2 regions of the Wenzhouxiangella sp. AB-CW3 genome follow, and region 2 is predicted to be linked to the other one. Evidence: predicted binding sites of a transcription regulator. Region 2 holds the regulator's gene; the other holds the start of a gene.

Region 1 (10,982 bases), 270 kb from region 2:
GGATTGATCAGGCGTGAGCGCTCCAGGTGTTGGCGCATCCAGATCACGGTGAGGCCGGCCACCGCGCCCAGCGGGGCGGCCAGAAGCGTTTCTCGCCATCCGCCCCCGAGCAGGGAGGCAACGCCACCCCCGATCAGCACGAATGCGGCAATGGCCGACCACCAGCCGTATTCCGGGGGGGCCGTGTCGATGGCGCGCACGCGCTTGTCGGCCGTTTCCGGATCGATGCGTCCATCGGCCAGTTCCTCCATGACCGCCGACAGGTCGGACAGTTTGGCCAGGTTGGCCGATCCGGGTTCGGACCGGACCAGGAAAGTCTGCTGCTGATGACTGTCGCCCAGTGAAACGATCAGCGCGGTGGGAGTCGAAAAGAACTCGGCTTTCAGCCCGAGACGATCGGCCATGATCTGCATGGCCGATTCCAGACGATGGGCCGGCGAACCGACATGCAGCAGGGCACGTCCCAGGTTGAGTACCAGCGGCGCATAGCGTTGGGTGTCATCGGTCCGGGTGGGGTCGTGGTCGTCATTCATGAGCGATTGCGCTTTTCGGGCAGACGAAGTGTCGCATAATGTCGCCAGCCTCAGAACGGAAATTGTTGACCCGACACGAATGCGATCTACATTCGTGCCGGGCTAATATGACACTTATGCCATTGCAAATCTTTCAGATCGATGCCTTTGCCGAGCGGGTCTTCGAGGGAAACCCCGCAGCCGTCGTGCCCCTTGATGACTGGTTGGACGATGATGTGCTGCAGGCCATCGCGATGGAGAACAACCTGTCGGAAACGGCGTTCTTCGTGCCGGCCGGCGATCGTGTCGAGTTGCGCTGGTTCACGCCGCGTGCCGAAGTGGATCTGTGCGGTCATGCCACCCTGGCCACGGCCCATGTCCTGTTCAAGCATCTCGGTCATGACGGCGATGAACTTCGCTTCGATACGCGCAGCGGCGAGTTGCGGGTACGGCGTTGCGACGATGGTCTGGCGATGGACTTTCCGGCGTTACCGGCCGAGCCGGTCGATGTTCTGCCCGCGCTGGCCGAAGCGCTGAGATGCAGGCCACAGCAGTTGCTGGCCGCACCCGATTACCTCGCCGTTTTCGAGTCTGAAGAGCAGGTGCGCATGCTGGAGCCCGATTTCGCCGCCCTGAAACGGCTTGACCGGCGCGGCGTCATTGCTACCGCCCCGGGCAGGGAGTGGGATTTTGTCAGTCGTTGCTTCTATCCCAAACTGGATGTCAATGAAGACCCGGTGACCGGGTCGGCACACTGCAAGTCGGCGCCTTACTGGGGGCAGCGTCTGGGTCGGAAGGAACTGGTCGCGCGGCAGTTGTCCGCGCGTGGTGGCACGGTGCGCTGCCGGCTGGTCGACGACCGGGTGATACTCGTCGGGCAGGCGGTGGATTATATGCGTGGGGAGATATGGGTGGATGGATTAGAGGTGAGAGGTAAAAGGTAAAAGGTAAAAGGTGGAAGACGGGAGACGGGAGAGGGAAAGGATAATCGGTCGACGTACGACCAATTACTCATCCATCCCTGGTTTTCCACGGGCCTGCTTTATGCGGCCGCGGTGGCGCTTTTGTTTCAGGCGTTTTTTCTTCGCCGAGCGGGTCGGCTTCGTCTTGATGCGTTTCTTGGGTTTCTGGTGGGCTCGCTCTATCAGTGCGGCCAGGCGTTGGCGGGCATCTTCTCGGTTGCGGTGCTGGCTTCTGTGCGTCTTGGCCTCGATGGTGATCACGCCGGCAGAATCGGCGCGCTGGCCAGCCAGCTTGAGCAGGCGGCGCTTGACCGGTGCGGTGGCGAACGTCGATGCGTTTACGTCGTAGCGCAACTGCACGCCGGTCTCGGTGCGGTTGACGTGTTGCCCGCCCGGTCCGCCAGTCAATATGAAACGCTCTTCCAGTTCGTGCTCGGGCGGCAGATAGCGATGTGAAGTCTTTCGATCCATGGTCAGGCTGCCGGCTATCAGGCCCGGGGTTGCTTGAGCGCTGCCGGTGCGGGTTGGCGGGACTGGCCCAGCGCAACCCCGCCAAGAATCAGGATGCCGGCAATCAGAGTGCCGGTTGTCAACGGTTCGCCCAGGATGATCCATGCCCACGCCACGCCGAACAGCGGCACCAGGTAAGTCACGGTTGCGGTTCGAGCCGCGCCGATGCGATCAAGCAGGCGAAACAGGAAGGCATAGGCTATGCCAGTGCACAACACTCCCAGCATGATGGCGCTACCCCAGGCGGCAGGGGAGATATCATGTTCGGGCCAATAGAGGAGGGCCAGCGGCAGCACCAGCAGGGCACTGCAGGCCAGGGTGGCGCCTCCCAGTGCCACTGGCGGTAATCCGCCCAGGTAGCGGCGAACCAGATTGCCGGAAAAACCGTAGCACAGCGCTGCGGCAGTGGCGGCAAGTGCAGCCCATCCAACCGGAACGCCGGCCATGGGTATGCCGGCCATCACGATCACCCCGGCCATTCCGGCCAGCAGGCCGATACAGCGGCGAGGCCCCAGCCTTTCGCCGAACATCCACCCGGCGATCAGTGCTGCGAACAAGGCCGTCATGCTGTTGGCAATTGCGGCGATGGCAGCCGGTGCCACGGCGGTGGCCCAGGCAAAAAGCAGAAATGGGACGGCGGAGTTGATGATGCCGATCAGAAACAGGGTGACCCAGCGCCCCTCGAGCTGGCGGCGGGCGCGGTAGACAAAGGGCAGCAATACCAGAGCACCAAACGCCAGCCGCAACTCGACCAGCGCCAGGGGGCCGAACTCCGGAGCCGCCACGCGCATCAGCAGAAAAGAGCCTCCCCAGATGGCACCCAGCAGGGTCAGCTCGGCCATGACGCGAAGTTCGCTGGTTGATTTGGTGCTGTTCAGGCTGGTCATGGTTCGACTGGTATCCGGAATGCGGGTCGACGAGCGGCAATCTGTCCGAAAGCGCGAAGTTTACCGGATGGGTGATGCATAATTCAGGCTTGTCCAGCCAAATGACGAGACTGCATGCGTAGAGACCAGATCGACTTTCCGACCGAACACCAGGCCCTTAGAGATGACGTCAGCCTGCTTGGCGCGATGATTGGCGAGCTGCTTCAGGAGCAGTGTGGCGATACGTTGTTTCAGCGTGTTGAAACGGCCCGTTCGGCCGCCATTGCCCGACGTCTGGGCGAGGATGATGGCAGCGAGATTCTGGCGCAGTGCAGAATGGAGGATGCCGAAGAGGCCGGGGCATTCACGCGCGCATTCGCCGCCTGGTTTCGAATGGTGAATTTGGCTGAACAGGTTCACCGCATCCGGCGTCGGCGTGAGTACATGGCCGCCGGGGAAGGGGTTCAGCCCGATTCTCTGGCAGACGTGTTCGAGTCGCTGGCCAACGAGGGCAGGGACTGGGAATCGGTTCGTCGGATGCTGGAATCGCTGTGCGTGGAGCCGGTTTTTACCGCGCACCCGACAGAAGCGACGCGACGCTCGATACTGGAGAAGGAACAGCGAATGGCGCGCTACCTGGTCCAGCGCCTCGATCCAGGACTCTCGGCAAACGCGTCTCGTCGACTGATCGACCGGGTGCGCATGGAGCAGACCATTGCCTGGCAGACCGCGGAGCAGTCGCGCAATCGTCCCAGTGTGGCCGACGAGGCCGAGCATGCGCACTACTACCTGGCCAACGTGCTGTATCGGGTTGCCCCCGTGCTGCACGAGAATCTGGCCGAGGCCGCAACACGCGCCTGGGGCGTGGCGCCTGGACCGGGGGAGTTGCCTTCGCTGCTGCGATTCGGATCCTGGGTCGGCGGCGACATGGACGGCAACCCGAATGTTTCGGGCGATACGGTGATGGAAACGCTCACCGAGCAGCGACGTCAGGTCATCGACAATTACCTGCGCGAAATACGCAGACTCAATCGACTGCTGAGTCAGACCGAAGGGCGGGTCGGTTTCAGTTCCGAGGTGCTGGAGCGCATCAGGCGGTACCGCAGCCAGTTGCCCGGGGTCGCCGAGATGATCCCGGCGCGGCATGCCGAGATGCCCTACCGGGTATTGTTGTGCCTGATCGAGGCACGGTTGCGCGCCACTCGCGACTCCGGCGAAATGGCCTACCCGGCAGCAAGTGACTTCGCCGCGGACCTGCAACTGATTGTCGACAGTCTCAAGACACATCGCGGCCAACGTGCCGGTCTTTTTCCGCTTGAACGGCTGCTCAGGCGGGTGGATATATTCGGTTTCCATCTGGCTGCGCTGGATCTGCGCATTGATTCCGGTGATCTTCACGAAGCCGTGGCGGAGCTGGTTGACGACGCGCAATGGCCCGATCGCGAACCTGCCGAACGCACCCGGGTGCTGGGGGAACGGCTTGCCGACGATGCCATTCCCGATGGCGAGAAGAGTGGCGCCAGTCACCCAGTCTACAAGCTCCTGGCGGCGGCAGCGCGTGCTCACGAGACCTTTGGGGCCCGCTCCATCACGACCCTGATCATATCCATGAGCCGCAACGCCGACGATATCCTGGCGGCCTGGTTTGTTGCCCGGGCCGCCGGTGTTGGCCGGGATCATCTCGATATCGTTCCACTGTTTGAAACCGTGGATGATCTGGCTGCTGCCGAGGGAGTGATGGACGGCCTGCTCAAACTCGGGATCTGGCGGGAGTTGCTCGAAGCGCGCGACAATCGTCAGACCGTCATGCTGGGTTACTCGGATTCCAACAAGGACGGTGGCATGGTGGCCTCGCGGTGGTCGTTGCAGGACGCCCAGCGCCGCTTGCTGGCATTGTTTGAAAGTCAGGGCATCAGGATCACCTTCTTCCATGGTCGTGGCGGCACGGTGGGCCGTGGTGGCGGCAAGACACCCAGTGCGGTGCTGGCCGCTCCGGCCGGCTCGGTGGGTGGGCGCCTGCGTATCACGGAGCAGGGAGAAGTCATCCATCGAAAATACGGCCTGCGTACCATTGCCGTGCGCAACCTGGAGCAGGCGACCGGTGCCGTGATCAAGGCCGGTTTCGTGGACAGCGATCCCGACAGCGAAGCGGGTCCGTGGCGCAAGGCCGCGGCCAGGCTGGCCAAACTGTCACGTACTGCCTACCGCGACCTGGTCTACGGCGATGAGGACTTCAGCGACTACTTTCGGCTGGCCACCCCGATCGATGTCATCGAGCGGCTACGCATCGGTTCGCGACCCAGCTCAAGAGCCAAGCAGGCCGGTATTTCGGGCCTGCGCGCCATCCCCTGGGTATTCGCCTGGGGCCAGTCCCGGCAAGGGTTGCCGGGTTGGTTCGGTCTTGGCAGCGGGCTGCAAGGTCTTATCGACGAGATTGGCATCGAGTCGGTAGAGGAAATGGTGCGGGAGTGGCTGTTCTTTTCCAACCTGCTTTCGGATGCGGAAATGGCCATGGCCAAGGCCGATATCGGCATCGGTCGTCATTACGCGGCCCTGGCCGGCGACCTGGGCGAGCGCTATTTCCCGACCATCGAGCAGGAGTTCGCCCGCACCCGTGAACTGATCTGTCGCATCAAGCAACAGGACGAGCTGCTGGACAAGGATCCAACCCTCAAGCGCTCGATTCTGCTGAGGAACCCGTATGTCGACCCAATGAGTTTCACCCAGGTGGACCTGCTGCAACGCTGGCGTGCCGGCAATCAACAGGATGAGAAACTGGAACTGGCGCTGATCGAGAGCGTTCACGGCATCGCCCAAGGATTGCAGAACACCGGCTGAAGAGGCGAAGTGGTGACATCCCGACCGCGAAACCGGTATAATTCCGCTCCTTTCGCGCAAAACCACCTTGCACCCGTGCCGGTGTAGCTCAGTCGGTAGAGCAACGCATTCGTAATGCGTGGGTCGGCGGTTCGAATCCGTCCACCGGCACCATTAAAAAAACAAAGCCCTTACAACTACTTGTGGCACCTTCGTTGGCGATGGCTCAATTCGAACCGCCGACAATAAACAATTCGGTTCGAACCGAGCGGCGCAGCCGCGAGCTCGCTGAACTGCATAGCAGTTCAGCCCGAAGGGCAAGCCCGCCACAGGCGGGCGCAGCAATCCGTCCACCGGCACCATTAAAAAAACAAAGCCCTTACAACTACTTGTGGCACCTTCGTTGGCGATGGCTCAATTCGAACCGCCGACAATAAACAATTCGGTTCGAACCGAGCGGCGCAGCCGCGAGCTCGCTGAACTGCATAGCAGTTCAGCCCGAAGGGCAAGCCCGCCGTAGGCGGGCGCAGCAATCCGTCCACCGGCACATAAAAAACAATGCTATTACATTCATTTGTGGCAGCTTCCTTAGTTCTGCTTTGTCACGTTGATCTTCCAATAAATCAATAGTTTATGTACAATGGACCGTATCAGGCCGAAGTGGAAGAGCAAACAGGATGAGCTTCCAGAAATTCAAACAGTAACTCAAAAAACGGGATTTGTGATGACCAGTTATTCGATCCGATGTCGGGTCGTTATGACGGGTTTTACGACACCTATGACGGCTGTTTCCGGTCCGGCAATCACAATGTCAGCCGTCAAGCGAAACAATACCTCAGCGGACTGATTCAATCCCCGAAAAGAAACATGGAACGCATGGCAGAGGTGGTTCCTGACAGCGATAGCCAGGTTCTTCAGAACTTTCTGAGTTACTCGGGGTGGAGTCACCGTGCGGTGATGAATCAGGTAGCGCGGGATGCCAATGATTGGGTCGGTGGTGATGAGGGGTCTGGGCTCTACATTGATGAAACCTGTTTTGCTAAGAAGGGCAAGCATTCGGTGGGTGTGGCTCGTCAGTGGAATGGCCGGCTGGGCAAGACGGATAACTGCCAGGTCGGCGTATTCGGTGCGCTGGGCAAGGGCAAACATGTCAGTCTGATTGATGCCCGGCTCTATCTACCCACGGTCTGGACTAACGATCCGAAGCGCTGTGCCAAGGCCGGTATTCCGCACGGGGAGCGAGTCCACAAGACCAAGCCTGACCTGGCAATGGAGATTGTGGAGCAGGCGCGTGTCAACGGGGTTCGGTTTGAGTGGGTGGGCATGGATGCGGTCTATGGCTCATCGTTCAGGCTATTGCAAGATCTTGATATGAAAGGTGAAACGTTTGTCGCTGACGTGCGCAAGGACCGCCATATCTACCTGAAGGATCCAGCTCCCTACGTTCCAGCCAGCACGCCCGGTAAAGGTCGGCCGAGACGACGACTGTGTAGTGATCAAGAGTCGGTCGAAGTCGGAAAGTGGGTGGCGGATCAGCCGGACAGCGCATGGAGTCGGACGACTTTGCGCGACAGTGAACGGGGACCATTAACTGTCGACCTCCTTTGTGCTCGGGTCTGGCTCTGGGACAAGAAGTCCTCAACCACCAAACAGTGGCATTTGTTGTGCCGCCGTGAAATCGGTAAACCCAATACGATCAAATACAGCCTGAGCAATGCGCCAGCCGATGTCAGTCTATCGACACTGGGTCGTATGCAAGCCCAGCGATTTTGGGTTGAACGAGCTTTTCAGGATGCCAAGAGCCACATGGGCATGAGTCATTATCAAGCCCGTAAGTGGCTTTCCTGGCATCGGCACATGGCGCTGGTCATGATGGCCCAGCAATTCATGCTTCAGGAGCGCATGATCAATTCCGAGACCTATCCGCTGTTGAGTTGCTATGACATTCAGATCATGCTTTGCCAAACATTGCCTGCACGCAAGATGGACCGTCAAGACATAAAAGCAATGATGATAGAACGTCACCGAAGACGTCAGGCAGCCATAGACTCAGCCAAACGAAGGTCAGGACCGGCAGCAGAGCCAAAGACACCGCTTGACCTAAGTAACTGATTTACATTGAATGGAACATGACAAAGTAGAATTAGTAGTTTTTTAACTCCATCCGCCAATAACAACCGCCCGTTCAACTCAAGACTCTGCTCTCGCAGCCGCTATAAAAGCCGATCGCCGGAACGCCGGGAAACCGCCCGTGCGGGAATGAGCCATCGACTGTGGGTTATGCACGCCGCATCGCTTGTAACCCGGGTGCCGATGACGTTTGTGGAGAATCGAGCAATGCAGTGGAACAGGCTGGATTCGGTTGTTTTTGCCGATTACTGGCGCAAGGGCGACCAGATCATGCTGGGTATTCTGGTCCTTCTCGGGGTGCTCAGCCTTGCGCTTGCCGATTGGCACTCTACCTGGACCGAAGCATTGCTGGTGTCCATTCCGACCATTGCGCTGGGGGCGTTTCTGACGTTAGCTCAGGGTGGGGCCTTGATCACGCGGCTGTACATGGCCGCCGCATTCATGGCTTTCACCGCACTCCATGTGCACCAGGGTCATGGAATGATCGAGTTGCACTTTGGCTTTTTTGTGCTCCTCGCTATTCTGATCTACTACCTGGACTGGCGTGTTCTGGTCACGGGTGCTCTCGTGGCGGCCATTCATCACCTGACATTTTACTTTCTCCAGGCGCAGGGTTTCGGCGTCTTCGTGTTCGCTGAGCTGTCAGGTCTGGGTATCGTGTTTGTCCATGCTGCATACGTCGTATTTCAGACTGTTGCCACGGTTCTCCTCGCAAACAAGATGGCTGGGGACTTCATTCTGTCGCGAAATGCAATGTTGAAGAGCGAACGCTTGAGCAAGGCGCTGGGAGAAAAGCGTGCTTCGTTGATGGCGGATGTCGAGCTGGCGATTGGCAAGCTTATTGAGTTCAACTCCGACTTGTCCTCCACCGCCGAGAAGATGTCGACATCGACGGCCCAGCAAGCAGAGAGTTTCGGGACCATCGGGAATTCCATCAACGAGATCAGCTCATCCATCTCCAGCAATGCGGAGAGTGCTTCGGAAACCGAACAGCTTTCGAAGTCCGTGGCTAGCGAAGCTGCAGAAGGGGAGGAGGCTTTGACGCAGACGGTCGATGCAATGGAGAGCATATCGACGAAGATACAGATCATCGATGAGATTGCCTACCAGACGAATTTGCTGGCGCTGAATGCCGCGATCGAGGCCGCTCGTGCGGGCGAGCATGGCAAGGGATTCTCCGTGGTGGCTGCAGAAGTCAGAAAGCTGGCAGAAAGGAGCCAGCTGGCGGCACGCGATATTGGGGAGGTGTCCTCGGCTTCAGTGAAGACCGTGGAGCGAGCGGGCAAGCTTCTCAAAAACCTGGTGCCATCGATCAATCGAACAACCCGGTTGATCTCCGAGATCACGGAAGCAAGCCATCAGCAGTCCTCGGCAGTGCAGCAGATCAACTCAACTACTCGGGAGCTGAACCAGACAGCCCGGGGGAGTGCGGAGTTGGCGGAGAAACTGGCTCTAACCGCACGGGAGATGCAATCCGTGGCACGAGAACTGAAGTCACATACTGACGGGTGAAGGAGTTGAAAGCGACGATTTCTCTTGCCCGGTCACGTCAGAGAGTGTTGGCCGCTGTCCTGGTGGGGTGCTGGGTGGTGGCAATGATTGGGGTCTTCTGGTTCTATCAGTTCAGGGATGTGCGAGTCTTTCTGGAAGAGGATCTGGTTGCTTTTGATGCTTCCAGCATCTCGGGGTTGATTTCAGATCCGTTGGCTGTACGAAGCGAGGTCGGGCTTTTGCTCCATTTCTGGGATCCGGGGTGTGGCTGCACTCGTTTCAGTCAATCTCATGCAAAAGAGGTCATGGAGGTCTACTCCGGGCGCGGCATCGAATTCGGGATCGTGGTTCCGGGATATGCCTGGAAAGCTTCGGCAAAAGAGCACTTCCCCCTGGCGCGAAAAGTTATCGTGGTCGAGGATTTGCCAGAACTGAGCAGTCCTTCTGCGGCAGTGCTGGATGCGGAGAGCCGCCTGGTCTATCTGGGCCCGTACGGAGTGGGGTTGTTGTGCGCAAGTGATGGGCGAGAGCCTGTTGAAACCACGCTGGAGTCGCTTCTGGCGGAGCAGGAGGCTGCCGAATGGCTGAATTTTTCAGTCATAGGCTGTTTCTGTCAATGGCCGAGTACAATGAAGACGACTTGATTATCATTAACCCGGCAACGAAATACCTGCGGTATTTGTTGCACGGCATTTGCGGGACAGCAGCGTGGAGGTCGAATGCTGCTGATGTCAGCAACGGTCGGAGTAACCTGTTGCGGGTTGACATCTGCGTTGAACAACGGCGATGCTTCTCCGTTCACTAAGAGGGACTGGCACCGTGTCAGAATTCACGCCTGTCGCAAATGGGTCGATCCGAAGATATGAGCGGTAAACCGTCATCGGCACGTTACTGGGAGCAGCGTTACCGGGAGGTTCTCGACAGCCTTGAATCCCAGGGGCGCGAAGCAAGGGAGATTGAGTTGCGACTGCGGCGTGCGGTGGCCCACGTGGCCATGGCGGGGCTCGGCAGTGATTCGACACTCAATCAGCATCTTCAGTCCATCCGCCGTCAGGCTCGTTCCAACGGTGACTCGGAAGCTATCGACCGCGAAATAGAAGCACTTCGCCACTTTCTCCGTCGCCAGGCTGATCAGGAAATGCGTCTCCCGTCGCGCAGTGAGGGCCTGGATAGTCTGCTTCGCCGGGTGTTACTGCAATGGCTGCAGTTGCTCAAATCGCATGATCCGGGTGACGGTGTGCTTGCATCCCTGCGATCGCGAATTCCGACGGCCAGCCGTGATGAGCTGGTCAAGACTGCAGCCCTGCTTGAATCGCGAATGCGCGATATCACGGGCGTTGAGCGGCCTTCTCAGCGGAAAGGGATGTTCTCGCGATTCTCCGGCTATTTTGGCCGTGAGTCTCGATCCGAGCCCAGGGCAGTGCGCGGGCTGATTGATCGCCTCGCCGGGCAGCTCGATCAAACCAGTCTGATGGCCATGCGCCAACGTCTGGATCAGGAGGGAGTTCAGGCAGTTGTGCCGGTATGCAAGGAACTGGCCGGGCTGGTCGAGGATGCCATTGAGAAAGCCGAGCAAGCGGCCTGGAAGGCGACTCCCGGCCCTTCAAAAGCCGATGCGGACTTCGGTGCAGCTCGCACCCACGAGGCCGTTGAAACTAAGCGATCGCGAAAGAAGCCCAGCCTGTCCCCCCGGC
Region 2 (10,982 bases):
ATACGAGGTAGACGGCGATGAAGATCAAGCGATATGTGGCATCGGACATGAGGCAGGCCCTCAGGCAGGTGCGAGAGGAGCAGGGGCCCGATGCGGTCATCCTGTCGACCCGGACCCTGCCCGATGGCCTGGAACTCATTGCCGCGGTGGACTATGACGAAACCCTGATCGACTTCGCAAGCGACCGCGGCGAGACGGGCGGATACGCGCAGGGCCAGGCAGCCTCGAGCAGCGATAGTGAATCCGACGTTGACGAGGAGGGTGCGGCCGGCGTATCGCGCACTCGTTCCACTGACACCGCGTCGGATACCGTTGTCCGGCCCATGGCCAAACCCGCCCCGACGCGAACGCGTCGCGTGCCACGATCCACCCCGAAGCCGGCGATACTGGAAGCGAATGGCTATGCCGACGAAGCCGCTTTCGGACACATGAAAGCCGAGATCGCCGCGCTGAGGCAGATGCTGGAGTCACAGCTCTCCAGCCTGGCCTGGAACGATCTGGCGCGCAGCAGCCCGGCGCGGGCGGCTGCGCTGCGCGATCTGGTCCGCATCGGCCTGGCGCCGGATCTGGCCCAGGACCTGGTGTCCAGGGTGGGGCCGGAAGACTCCGATCTGATGCGCATACTGCACGCATCGCTGGGTGAACTGACGCGACGCTTGAAGACCGTGGGCACGGATCCACTCAAAGGTAGCGGCGTGGTTGCCCTGGTCGGGCCCACTGGCGTGGGCAAGACTACCACCATCGCCAAGCTGGCGGCTCGCCATGCCCAGCGTCATGGTCCGGAGAACGTGGCCCTGATCAGTGCCGATGATTATCGTATCGGTGCGCAGGAGCAGTTGTTTACCTACGGGCGCATGCTCAATATTCCGGTGTACGTGGCCACCAGTGCCGAGCAGTTGCACGAACGGGTGCAGCGACTGGAGCACGCCGATCTGGTATTGGTCGACACCGCGGGCATTGGTCAGCGCGACCAGCGCTTCGAGCGGGTACTGGAATCGCTCGACAGCTCGGGACGGCGGATCAATCCCTACCTCGTGCTGGCTGCCAATGCCCAGATTCAGTCGCTGGAAGAGGCGGTGGCAGCATTCCGGCAGTTGCCCCTGGCGGGAGGTATTGTCACCAAGCTCGACGAGGCCGGCAGTCTGGGTGGACTGCTGTCGGTACTGGAACGGCACAAGTTGCCGTTGGCTTATACTGCCGATGGACAGCAGGTGCCGGAGAACCTGCGGCGTGCCAGCACCCGCAACCTGGTTCGCCGGGCCATTGAGCTGATGAAGGAATCGGGCAGGAAACCCATGAATGAAGACTACCTGGCCCAGCAGTTCGGAGAGATTCGTCATGCCCATGCTTGAAGAAGGGGGGCAGGCTGCTGGCCTGCGGAATCTCCGCCGTCAGCGCCCTGTGCAGGTGGTGGCCGTTGCATCCGGAAAGGGCGGAGTCGGCAAGACCAACGTCTCGGTTAACCTGGCAACTGCCCGGGCGCTGAGCGGCAAAAAGGTCTGGTTGCTGGATGCAGATCTTGGCCTGGCCAACATTGATGTGTTGCTGGGGCTGAACCCGCGACAGAACCTTTCCCATGTACTCAGCGGCGAATGTGAGCTCGGGGATATCGTTTTGCCGGGGCCGCCGGGCGTACGCATCATTCCGGCGGCATCGGGCGTGCAGCACATGGCGTCGTTGTCGGCGACCGAGTGTGGGGGGGTGATACACGCCTTTTCCGAGCTGGGCGAGGACCTGGATATGCTGGTGGTCGACACGGCTGCTGGTATCAACACCTCCGTGACCATGTTTGCCCGCGCCGCCCACGAGGTGCTCGTGGTGGTCTGCGACGAGCCTGCTTCCATTACCGATGCCTACGCACTGATCAAGGTGCTTTCACGCGATTACGGGGTACAGCGTGCCCGCGTAGTGGCCAACATGGTCCGCTCCGAGGCCGAGGGGCGGGCGCTGTACAGAAAGATCGCGCGCGTCAGTGACCGCTACCTGGACCTCACGCTGCACTATGCCGGCTGTGTGCCGCACGACGAGTTCCTGCGCCGGGCCCTGCAGCAGCAGGAGCCGGTGATGACCGCATTTCCCTCCAGCCGGGCTGCTTCGGCATTCAAGAAACTGTCCGAACATGCCGATACATGGGATGTGCCGACCGGTGCGCGCGGCCATCTGGAGTTCTTTTTCGAGCGAGCACTTGTCGGTACCGAGTCATCCCGCGGGGTGGCCTCATGAACAGCCCGAGGGAATACCTCGAGGTTCAGAGGCTGGACCAGGATGACCTGGTCGAGCGCTATGCCCACCTGGTGCGGCGCATAGCCTACCACCTGGTCGGCCGGCTGCCGGCCAGTGTGGAGGTCAACGACCTGATGCAGGCCGGGATGATCGGCCTGATCGAGGCGGCAGGAAAATACACCGGTGATCGCGGCGCGAGTTTCGAAACCTATGCCGGTATCCGGATCAGGGGCGCGATGCTCGACGAGTTGCGGCGAACCGACTGGGTTCCGCGTTCGGTACACCGCAAGGTTCGCGACATGGTGGAAACCATTCGTCAACTCGAGGCCCGATTGGGTCGGCGAGTCAGAGACACCGAAATTGCCGAGGAGATGGGCCTGGGTCTCGACGAATACCATCGTATTGCGGCCGAAGCGGCGACCTGTCGCATGTTCAGCATGGACGAGTTGTCGCCGGTCGACAGCGAGGAAAGCCCGCTGCCGGGCGATGAGAAAAGCCCTGAAGAGGGCCTGGAGGCGCAGGATATCGAGAAGGCGCTGGCCCATGCCATCGAGACACTGCCGGACAGAGAGAAGCTGGTCATGAGTTTGTATTACAGCGACGAATTGAATCTGCGCGAGATCGGAGAAGTCATGGGCGTGAGCGAATCGCGCATATGCCAACTGCATGGCCAGTCGCTGGCCAGGTTGCGCGCGGATCTGGCCGATCTGCGCTCGTGAAGCTCGTGCATGGCAGCATGAACGGATAGCAGAACCCATTTTGCAAGGAGACGAACTTGGACAAGAACATGCAGCTACTGGTGGTGGATGATTTTTCGACAATGCGTCGCATCATCCGCAATCAGCTCCGGGAGCTGGGCTTCAGCAATATCAAGGAAGCCGACGATGGTAAATCGGCCCTGCAGGTGCTGAGGTCCACGCCGATCGATTTCGTCGTGACCGACTGGAACATGCCCGGCGTGACGGGCCTGGAACTGCTCAAGACCATGCGCGCCGACGATGACCTCAAGAGTATTCCGGTGTTGATGGTGACCGCCGAGGCCAAGCGCGACCAGATCGTCGCTGCCGCCGAGGCCGGAGTCAATGGCTACGTGGTCAAGCCGTTTACTGCCGAGACCCTCAAGGACAAGCTCGAGAAGGTCTTCGAACGTCTGGAGGCAGGCTCATGAATGACGCAGATTCGGTTCGAATAGCCGAGGCGGGCAAGCCACAGGACTATCTCGAGACCATCGAGACGCTGGCAAGCGCTGCCCGTGCCGGCGACGAGGCCACTTTCTATGCCAACCTCGACGAACTGACGGCATTGCGTGAACGCTCCCTGTTTCAGGATATCGGACGGTTGACCCGGCAGTTGCATGAGGCGCTGACCAACTTTCAGGTCGATCCGCGCGTCGAGGCCCTGGCCAAGGAAGAGTTCCCCGATGCCCGTCACCGACTCGACCAGGTGGTGGCCATGACCGAGGAGTCGGCACACAAGACCATGGACCTGGTCGAGGAGAGCCTGCCCCTGACCGAGTCTCTGGCTGAAAGCTGCGAGTCACTCGATGGTCAGTGGCGTCGATTCAGGCGTCGTGAAATGTCAGCCGCCGAGTTCAATGAACTGATCAGAACCACCCAGGCCTTCTTCGAGCAGACCCGCGCCGATAGCGGCCAGCTTCGCGGCAATCTCTCGGAAGTGCTTCTGGCCCAGAATTTCCAGGACCTGTCCGGGCAGACCATTCGCAAGGTGGTTCGACTGGTGCAGGAGGTGGAAACCACCCTGATCGACATGATCCGGCTGTCCGGCCAGGTTTCCGACAAGGTCAGCGAAGCCGGGCAGGCGGCTGAAGCGTCAGCGCCGAAGCGCAAGAAGAAAGCCGAGGAATTAAAGAACCAGGACGAGGTCGATGACCTGCTGTCCAGTCTCGGCTTCTAGGAGGCAAGCATGAACTACCAGGTCGATGACAGCATACGCGAGGACTATCTCAATGAGGCCGGTGAGATCGTCAATCAGCTTGGTGAACAGCTGGTTCGGCTGGAGCGCCAGCCTGATGACCGTGAGCTGCTGGACAGCATTTTTCGAGCTTTTCACACCATCAAGGGCGGGGCGGGATTTCTCGATATCGCCCCGCTGGTGGACTGCTGTCATTGTGCCGAAGAGGTCTTTGATGCCCTGCGTCGCAAGGAAGGCGAGCTTGATGCCGACATCATGGATGCCATCCTGCACGCGCTGGACGTGGTCACCGCCATGCTCGAGGCCCTGCGGGCCGGAAGTGAACCGCAACCGGCGCCGCCGGCACTGCTCGATCAGTTGCGTGGTTTCGTGCGCCAGACGGGTGGCGCCGGGCCCAAGCAGGCGCCTGCGCAATCCGCCGGCACCGAGGGGGGTGGCGGTGATGTGACCGACGACGAGTTCGAGAACATGCTGGCCGAAGCACTGGAAGGTGATTCGGGCACGGGTGAGTCGAGCGAGCTGGACGTGGCGGGCAAGAACGAGGAATCCGACGAGATCACCGAGGACGAGTTCGAGGCCCTGCTCGACCAGATGCAGGGGCAGGGCGAAGAAGTGAGTGCTACCGAATCAGACGCTCGTGTCGAGGACAAGGCCGCCGCCCCGGAGATGTCTCGGACCGAGAGCGACAGCGAGGACGAGATTACCGAGGCAGAGTTCGAGGCCCTGCTCGATGAGCTGCAGCAGGCTGGCAGTGGGCAGCAGGAAACCCCGGCGCCGGATCCTGTTCAACCGGAACAGAACAACGAGGCGCAAAAGGCCGCGCCCCGGGTTCAGACACCGACGACCGTGGCCGAATCGACCGTCAGGGTCGATGTGTCGCGCCTTGATACGGTCATGAATCTGGTGGGCGAACTGGTGCTGGTGCGCAACCGCCTTACCAACCTCGGAGCGCAGCTGAAGAACGAGGAGTTGCAGAATGCCGTGGGCAACCTCGACCTGGTGACGGCGGATCTGCAGATGGGCGTGATGCAGACCCGCATGCAGCCCATTGGCAAGGTGTTCTCACGTTTTCCGCGTCTGACCCGAGACCTGGCTCGCAATCTGAACAAGGAAATCGAGCTGACCATGCAGGGCGAGGACACTGACCTGGACAAGAACCTGGTCGAGGCACTGGCCGACCCCCTGGTGCACCTGGTCCGCAATGCCATGGATCATGGTATCGAGTCCCCTGGCGAGCGCGAGGCCAAGGGAAAACCGCGAGCCGGCCACGTCGAACTGGCGGCAGCCCAGGAAGGCGATCACATCGTCATTACCATACGCGACGACGGCGCCGGCATCGATGCTGATGCGCTGCGACGCAAGGCAGTGGCCAAGGGGCTGGTGTCGAATGAAGTGGCCGCCAAGCTGGAACGTCACGAGTGTTTCGATCTGATGCTGCTGCCCGGGCTGTCTTCGCGTGACGAGGTGTCGGAAGTCTCCGGTCGTGGCGTGGGCATGGATGTGGTCAAGACCCGTATCGGAGAGCTCAACGGGACCATCGACATTCAGTCGGAGCCGGACCAGGGGACGACCTTTCGGGTGCGTGTGCCGCTTACCCTGGCCATCCTGCCGGCGCTGATGGTGCAGCTTGGACGTCGCCGCTACGCCTTTCCGCTGTCTCACGTGGTCGAGGTATTCTTTCTTGAACCCGATGCCGTGCGCCAGGTCGAGGGTCGTGACGTGGTCATGGTGCGTGACAAGCCATTGCCGCTGGTCTTCCTCGATCGCCTGATGCAGTTGGGCGATGAAGGTCAGGATGACAATAGCGGCTATGTGGTGGTGATCCAGGTGGGCAGCGACGCAGTCGGTTTCGTGACCGACGATGTGCTTGGCCAGGAAGAAGTGGTCATCAAGCCGCTCGGTACCCTGCTGCAGGGTCTGACCGGCTTTGCCGGAGCCACCATCACTGGCGATGGCTATATCGCATTGATCATGGACGTCAACGGGTTGATGAAACGGGTCGGCAGGCTGCGCTAGGAACTGGCGATGGACCTTCTCAGCATCATCGGTTTCATTCTGGCCCTGATCGCCATTTTCGGCGGCACGGTGCTCAAGGGCAGTGGCATTGCCGCACTTTGGTCCGGTGCTGCCTTTGTCATCGTGATCGTGGGCACCGTGGCGGCCACGCTGCTGCAGACGCCCATGGCCGTGATGATGCGGGCCATGAATATCGTGCGCTGGGTGTTCTTCCCACCTGATCTGGGTAGCGAAGCGGTCATCGAGAAGATCATCGAGTGGAGCCAGGTCGCCCGCAAGCAGGGACTCCTTGGGCTGGAGTCCAATGTCGAGATGGAGTCCGATCCATTCATTGCCAAGGCCCTGCAACTGCTGGTCGACGGCAGTGAGCCCGATGCCATACAGAACATCATGGAGGTCGAGATCTCCACCCGCGAGGAACTGGACCTGGCTGCGGCCAAGGTGTTCGAGTCCATGGGCATTTACGCGCCCACCATGGGAATCATCGGCGCGGTCATGGGGCTGATCGCGGTGATGCAGAACCTGGCCGATCCCGAGTACCTCGGCCGAGGCATCGCCGTTGCCTTTGTTGCCACCATCTACGGGATTGCCTCGGCCAACCTGTTTTTCCTGCCGATGGGAGGAAAACTCAAGGGTGTGGTACAGACCCAGAGCAAGGTGCGCGAAATGATTGTCGAGGGCATCGTCTCGATCGCCCAGGGCGAAAACCCGCGCAATATCGAAACCAAGCTTCAGGGTTTCCTGAACTAGGGGCTGGCCATGGCACGCAAGAAGCGACAGGAAGAACATGCCAACCATGAAGCCTGGGCCATTCCCTATGGCGATCTGATCACCCTGCTGCTGGCTTTCTTCGTGGTCATGTACGCGGTCTCTTCGGTCAACGAGGGCAAGTATCGCGTGCTGGCCGAGTCGTTGACTGCGGCCTTCCGTGGTCCGCCACGCAGCGTCGAGCCGATACAGGTGGGTGACCCCAGCCCTCCGGCCATCGACCAGGGGCGTCTTGATATCACGCCGCGCAGCTTGCCGGATCCGCGGGTTCAGACCGAGATGCCCCGGGAACGCATGCCAGGTCGTGAAGCGCTGGAAGATGCGGGATTGATTCCGGACACCGGCGACGACCTGGATGTCCGTGCCCGCGAGCTGGAGGCCGGGCTGCAGATCATGGCCGATGAAGTGCGCGAAGCACTGGGCGAGCTGATCGAGCTTGAGCAGGTTCGGGTGCGCGAAACACCGTTCTGGCTCGAAGTCGAAGTGATGACCGATATTCTGTTTCCTACTGGTGTAGCCGATATTTCCGAAGCGGCCAGGCCGATACTCCGGCAACTGGCCGAGATTCTGGCACCTTTCCCCAATGCCATCCGGGTTGAGGGGCATACTGACGATGTGCCCATCGCCACCCAGCGTTTCCCGTCGAACTGGGAGCTGTCGGCGTCACGAGCCACCAGCGTCGTGCGGCTGTTCCAACGGCACGGCATCGAGCCCAACCGGCTCGCGGCCCTGGGTCTGGGCGAGTATCGGCCCGTGGCCGACAACGAAACGGTTGAAGGGCGCAATCGCAATCGCCGGGTCGTCGTCATCATCCTGGCCAGTGACGCAGTGCCCGAGGAATTCGCCGGCAGGGGCACCGAAGCGGAAGCCGAGTCCGAGGCGGCAGATCACGAGGAGGTAGCACCATGAATACCTGGGCAGTGGCCAATCAGAAAGGTGGAGTGGGCAAGACCACGACCGCGGTTTCGCTGGCCGGATGGCTGATTCTCCGAAAGCAGCGCACTTTGCTTGTCGATCTCGATCCGCATGCCTCGCTGACCAGCTACTTCGGACTGGATCCCGAGAACCTTCCGGGTAGCGTGTACGACCTGTTTGGTGAAGACGGTGCGGCCGATGCGCGCCGGTTGATTCTGGAAACCCAGGAAGAAGGTCTGGATCTACTCCCTGCCGAACCGGCCATGGCCACCCTGGACCGGCAGTTGGGCAGTCGCCAGGGGCAGGGACTTGTCGTGTCGCAGGCACTGCAAGCCGTGGCCGGGAGTTACGACCGGGTGATCCTCGACTGCCCTCCCACCCTGGGCGTTCTGATGGTCAATGCTCTGGCCGCCGCCTCGAAGGTGATCGTCCCGACCCAGACCGAATACCTGGCCCTCAAGGGCCTGAAACGAATGAGTCGTACCCTGGAGATGATCAACCACTCGCGGGGGGAGATGCTGCCGCACCTGGTTGTGCCGACCATATTCGACCGTCGCACTCGTGCATCCATTCGGGTGCTCAGGCAGTTGCGCGAGGACTATGAGGACGTGCTCTGGGAGCAGGTGATTCCGGTGGATACCCAGTTCCGGGAAGCCAGCCGGCAGGGTCGACCGCTACCCTGTCTGGATCGCGGCAGCCGAGGTGCAAAGGCATTCAAGGTGCTGCTGGACGATCTGCTGGCGCTGGAGCAAGAGCGGGCCGACGAACCGGCTGCCGAGGAGGCAAGCGCATGATGAATACACATTCCGGATTGACCGGCGCCAGCCGGGCGCTGCAGGAGTACCTGGAGCAATTGCTCGGGGGCGACCGGCCGGCAAAGCGCAATGGTGTGGAGGCATCTTCTGAACCACTGTTGGCGCCCGCGCCGGAGATGGCGGCTGAGGAGTTGACGTCGGATCTCTACTATCGTTTTGTTGCCGCAGGTCTGACCCTGGCCATTCCGGCCGGAAGAATCAGTTGCGAGATGGCCCTTCCCGAGATCATGACGCCGCCGCTGGCGCCGCACTGGCGGCGCGTGGCCGAAACCGACTCCGGTCCCTTGATCGTGGTCGATACCCGTACCCTGGTGTTGCCACCCGGACAGGCCGATCCCGGTCTGCGCCTGGCCAATGATTCACATCATCTGGTCGTGCTGGACGATGGCGACTGGGCGCTGGTGGCCGAAAGCGAGGGCATTGAGGAAGAGCTTGACCTGGACGATGTCAGCTGGCGCAGCACCGCCGGCAAGCGAATCTGGCTGGCTGGTACTGTCGCCAGTCGGCGCATGGCGCTGCTGGATCTCGACGAGATTCGTCGGCTGGTCAGGTAAACGGACCAAGGAGTATCGGAACAATGAATGCCAAGGCAAAAACTCAAGCTGACGACATGGTTCGGGCCGACTGGGACGAATGGCTGCAGTTTGGTCTGGATGGCCAGCAATATGGCCTGAATGTGCTCCAGGTGCAGGAGATCCTGTGCGGCGCTCGCATCACTCCGGTACCCGGTGCACCCGCGTTCGTGTTGGGGCTGATCAATCTGCGCGGAAGCATCGTCACCGTGGTCGATGCCCGACAGCGTCTCGGACTGGTGCCGCGGCCGGCCCGGGAGACTGACTGGATCATCATTCTCGATGTCCAGGATCAGTCGGTCGGCCTGCTGGTCGACGAGGTATCCGAGGTCATGGTGCTCGATCCGGATCGTATCGAGGCCATGCGCGGCAACGACACCGGAGAAGATTCACGTCACGTCCAGGGGGTGATTCAGACCCCGGCGGGCATGCTGATTCTGCTGGATATCGAGAGCCTGGTGGGGCTCAAGGAACTGCGGTATGAACAGGCAGCTGCAGCCGGTTGACCCACTGGGCCCGACGCACCCGGTACACCCGGTGCGTCGCCCCGATCCGCGCCGGCAACCGCCGGAAGAGCGACGGCGTCGCCGCGATGAAGAGGCAGAGGAAGACAGGAAGTCCGAGCGCCCGCCGCCCCGTGACGATGATGACGACGGGCCACTGATTGACGAGTATGTCTGATATTCAGGCCGGTTGATCAACCGGCGAGCCCCGGTTTTCGGCCTTGTCATCGTTAGCCGACCAGGAGCGGATGGTTGGCACCGTCGGATCGGGGCGGCCGATAAAGAAGCCCTGGGCGTAGTCGACACCGAGGTCGGCCAGCATGGCCAGGGTTTCGGCATTCTCCACGAACTCCGCCACCGTTTTCTTGCCCAGCCTGCGGGCGATGTCGGCCATGGACCGGACCAGGTTCTGGTCAATATGGTCCGTGGTGAGATTGGTGATGAAACTGCCGTCGATCTTGACTGTATCGACCGGAAACTGCTTGAGATGCGCGTAACTGTTGAAACCCGAGCCGAAGTCGTCCAGGGCGAAGCGACAGCCCAGCTCGCGCAACTGCTGCACCATCTCCCGGGTTCGCTCGAGGTTGCCGATGGCCGCGGTCTCGGTAATTTCGAATGTGATGCGGTTGGGATCGCTGCCTGCTTTCTCCAGCCCCTTGCGGATGAAGGGCACCAGGGTGGCATCGTCAAAGGCGCGACCAGAGAGGTTGACGTTGAGGGTAATGCGTTCCTGCGAGCCAGCCAGGACATGCAGGGCCTCGGACACCACCCAGCGGTCGATATCGTGAATCAGGCCGGTCTGTTCAGCCACGGTGATGAACTCCGCCGGCGGCATCAGGGAGCCATCCTCGGCCAGCATGCGCAACAGCACTTCGTACTGGCGAATGCTGTGGTCGTGAATGTCGAGTACGGGCTGAAAGACCAGGCGAAAGCGGCTCTGGCTGAGCGCATCGCGAATCATCGGCACCCAGTGCAGGGCGCGGCGTTCATTGACCAGGGCGCCGTCGCGCTCGTTGTAGACGTGAACCCGGTTGCCCTGGTCGCTCTTGGCGACAAAGCAGGCCTGGTAGGCCCGGGTCAGGGCCTGGGTGGCAGTCATTTCACCGTCGGGAAGCATGGCTATGCCGATGCTGGCGGTCAGCGGATAGACATGCGCGCTGTCGCGGAAGCGTGCCTCGGTGAGCATGCGTCGCAGTCGCTCTCCAACCTCGATGGCGTCGTCCTCGCTGCAGCCATAG

What was found. The regulator FliA, encoded in region 2, starts transcription of late flagellar genes. The targets are predictions, from matches to a motif close to GCTAAAGTTNNNNNNNNNNCNGCCGATA.
Region 1: the regulator FliA is predicted to act here: its motif matches at 7,856-7,883, upstream of IC757_RS16930 (methyl-accepting chemotaxis protein).

What each region holds. Positions count from the first base shown of each region.
Region 1 is NZ_CP061368.1:2,310,434-2,321,415, reverse strand. Features, by position in the region: gene IC757_RS10105 (threonine/serine exporter ThrE family protein) at 1-533, opposite strand, end outside; gene IC757_RS10100 (PhzF family phenazine biosynthesis protein) at 650-1,456, shown strand; gene arfB (alternative ribosome rescue aminoacyl-tRNA hydrolase ArfB) at 1,520-1,945, opposite strand; gene IC757_RS10090 (DMT family transporter) at 1,963-2,871, opposite strand; gene ppc (phosphoenolpyruvate carboxylase) at 2,986-5,688, shown strand; tRNA gene IC757_RS10080 (tRNA-Thr) at 5,766-5,841, shown strand; gene IC757_RS10075 (IS701 family transposase) at 6,412-7,779, shown strand; gene IC757_RS16930 (methyl-accepting chemotaxis protein) at 7,927-9,309, shown strand; gene IC757_RS10065 (DUF6436 domain-containing protein) at 9,315-9,932, shown strand; gene IC757_RS10060 (GGDEF domain-containing protein) at 10,151-10,982, shown strand, end outside.
Region 2 is NZ_CP061368.1:2,041,342-2,052,323, reverse strand. Features, by position in the region: gene flhF (flagellar biosynthesis protein FlhF) at 18-1,352, shown strand; gene IC757_RS08985 (MinD/ParA family protein) at 1,345-2,223, shown strand; gene IC757_RS08980 (RNA polymerase sigma factor FliA) at 2,220-2,942, shown strand; gene cheY (chemotaxis response regulator CheY) at 2,999-3,391, shown strand; gene IC757_RS08970 (protein phosphatase CheZ) at 3,388-4,137, shown strand; gene IC757_RS08965 (chemotaxis protein CheA) at 4,147-6,171, shown strand; gene IC757_RS08960 (flagellar motor protein) at 6,181-6,921, shown strand; gene motD (flagellar motor protein MotD) at 6,931-7,848, shown strand; gene IC757_RS08950 (ParA family protein) at 7,845-8,648, shown strand; gene IC757_RS08945 (hypothetical protein) at 8,645-9,223, shown strand; gene IC757_RS08940 (chemotaxis protein CheW) at 9,247-9,747, shown strand; gene IC757_RS08935 (hypothetical protein) at 9,722-9,922, shown strand; gene IC757_RS08930 (putative bifunctional diguanylate cyclase/phosphodiesterase) at 9,926-10,982, opposite strand, start outside.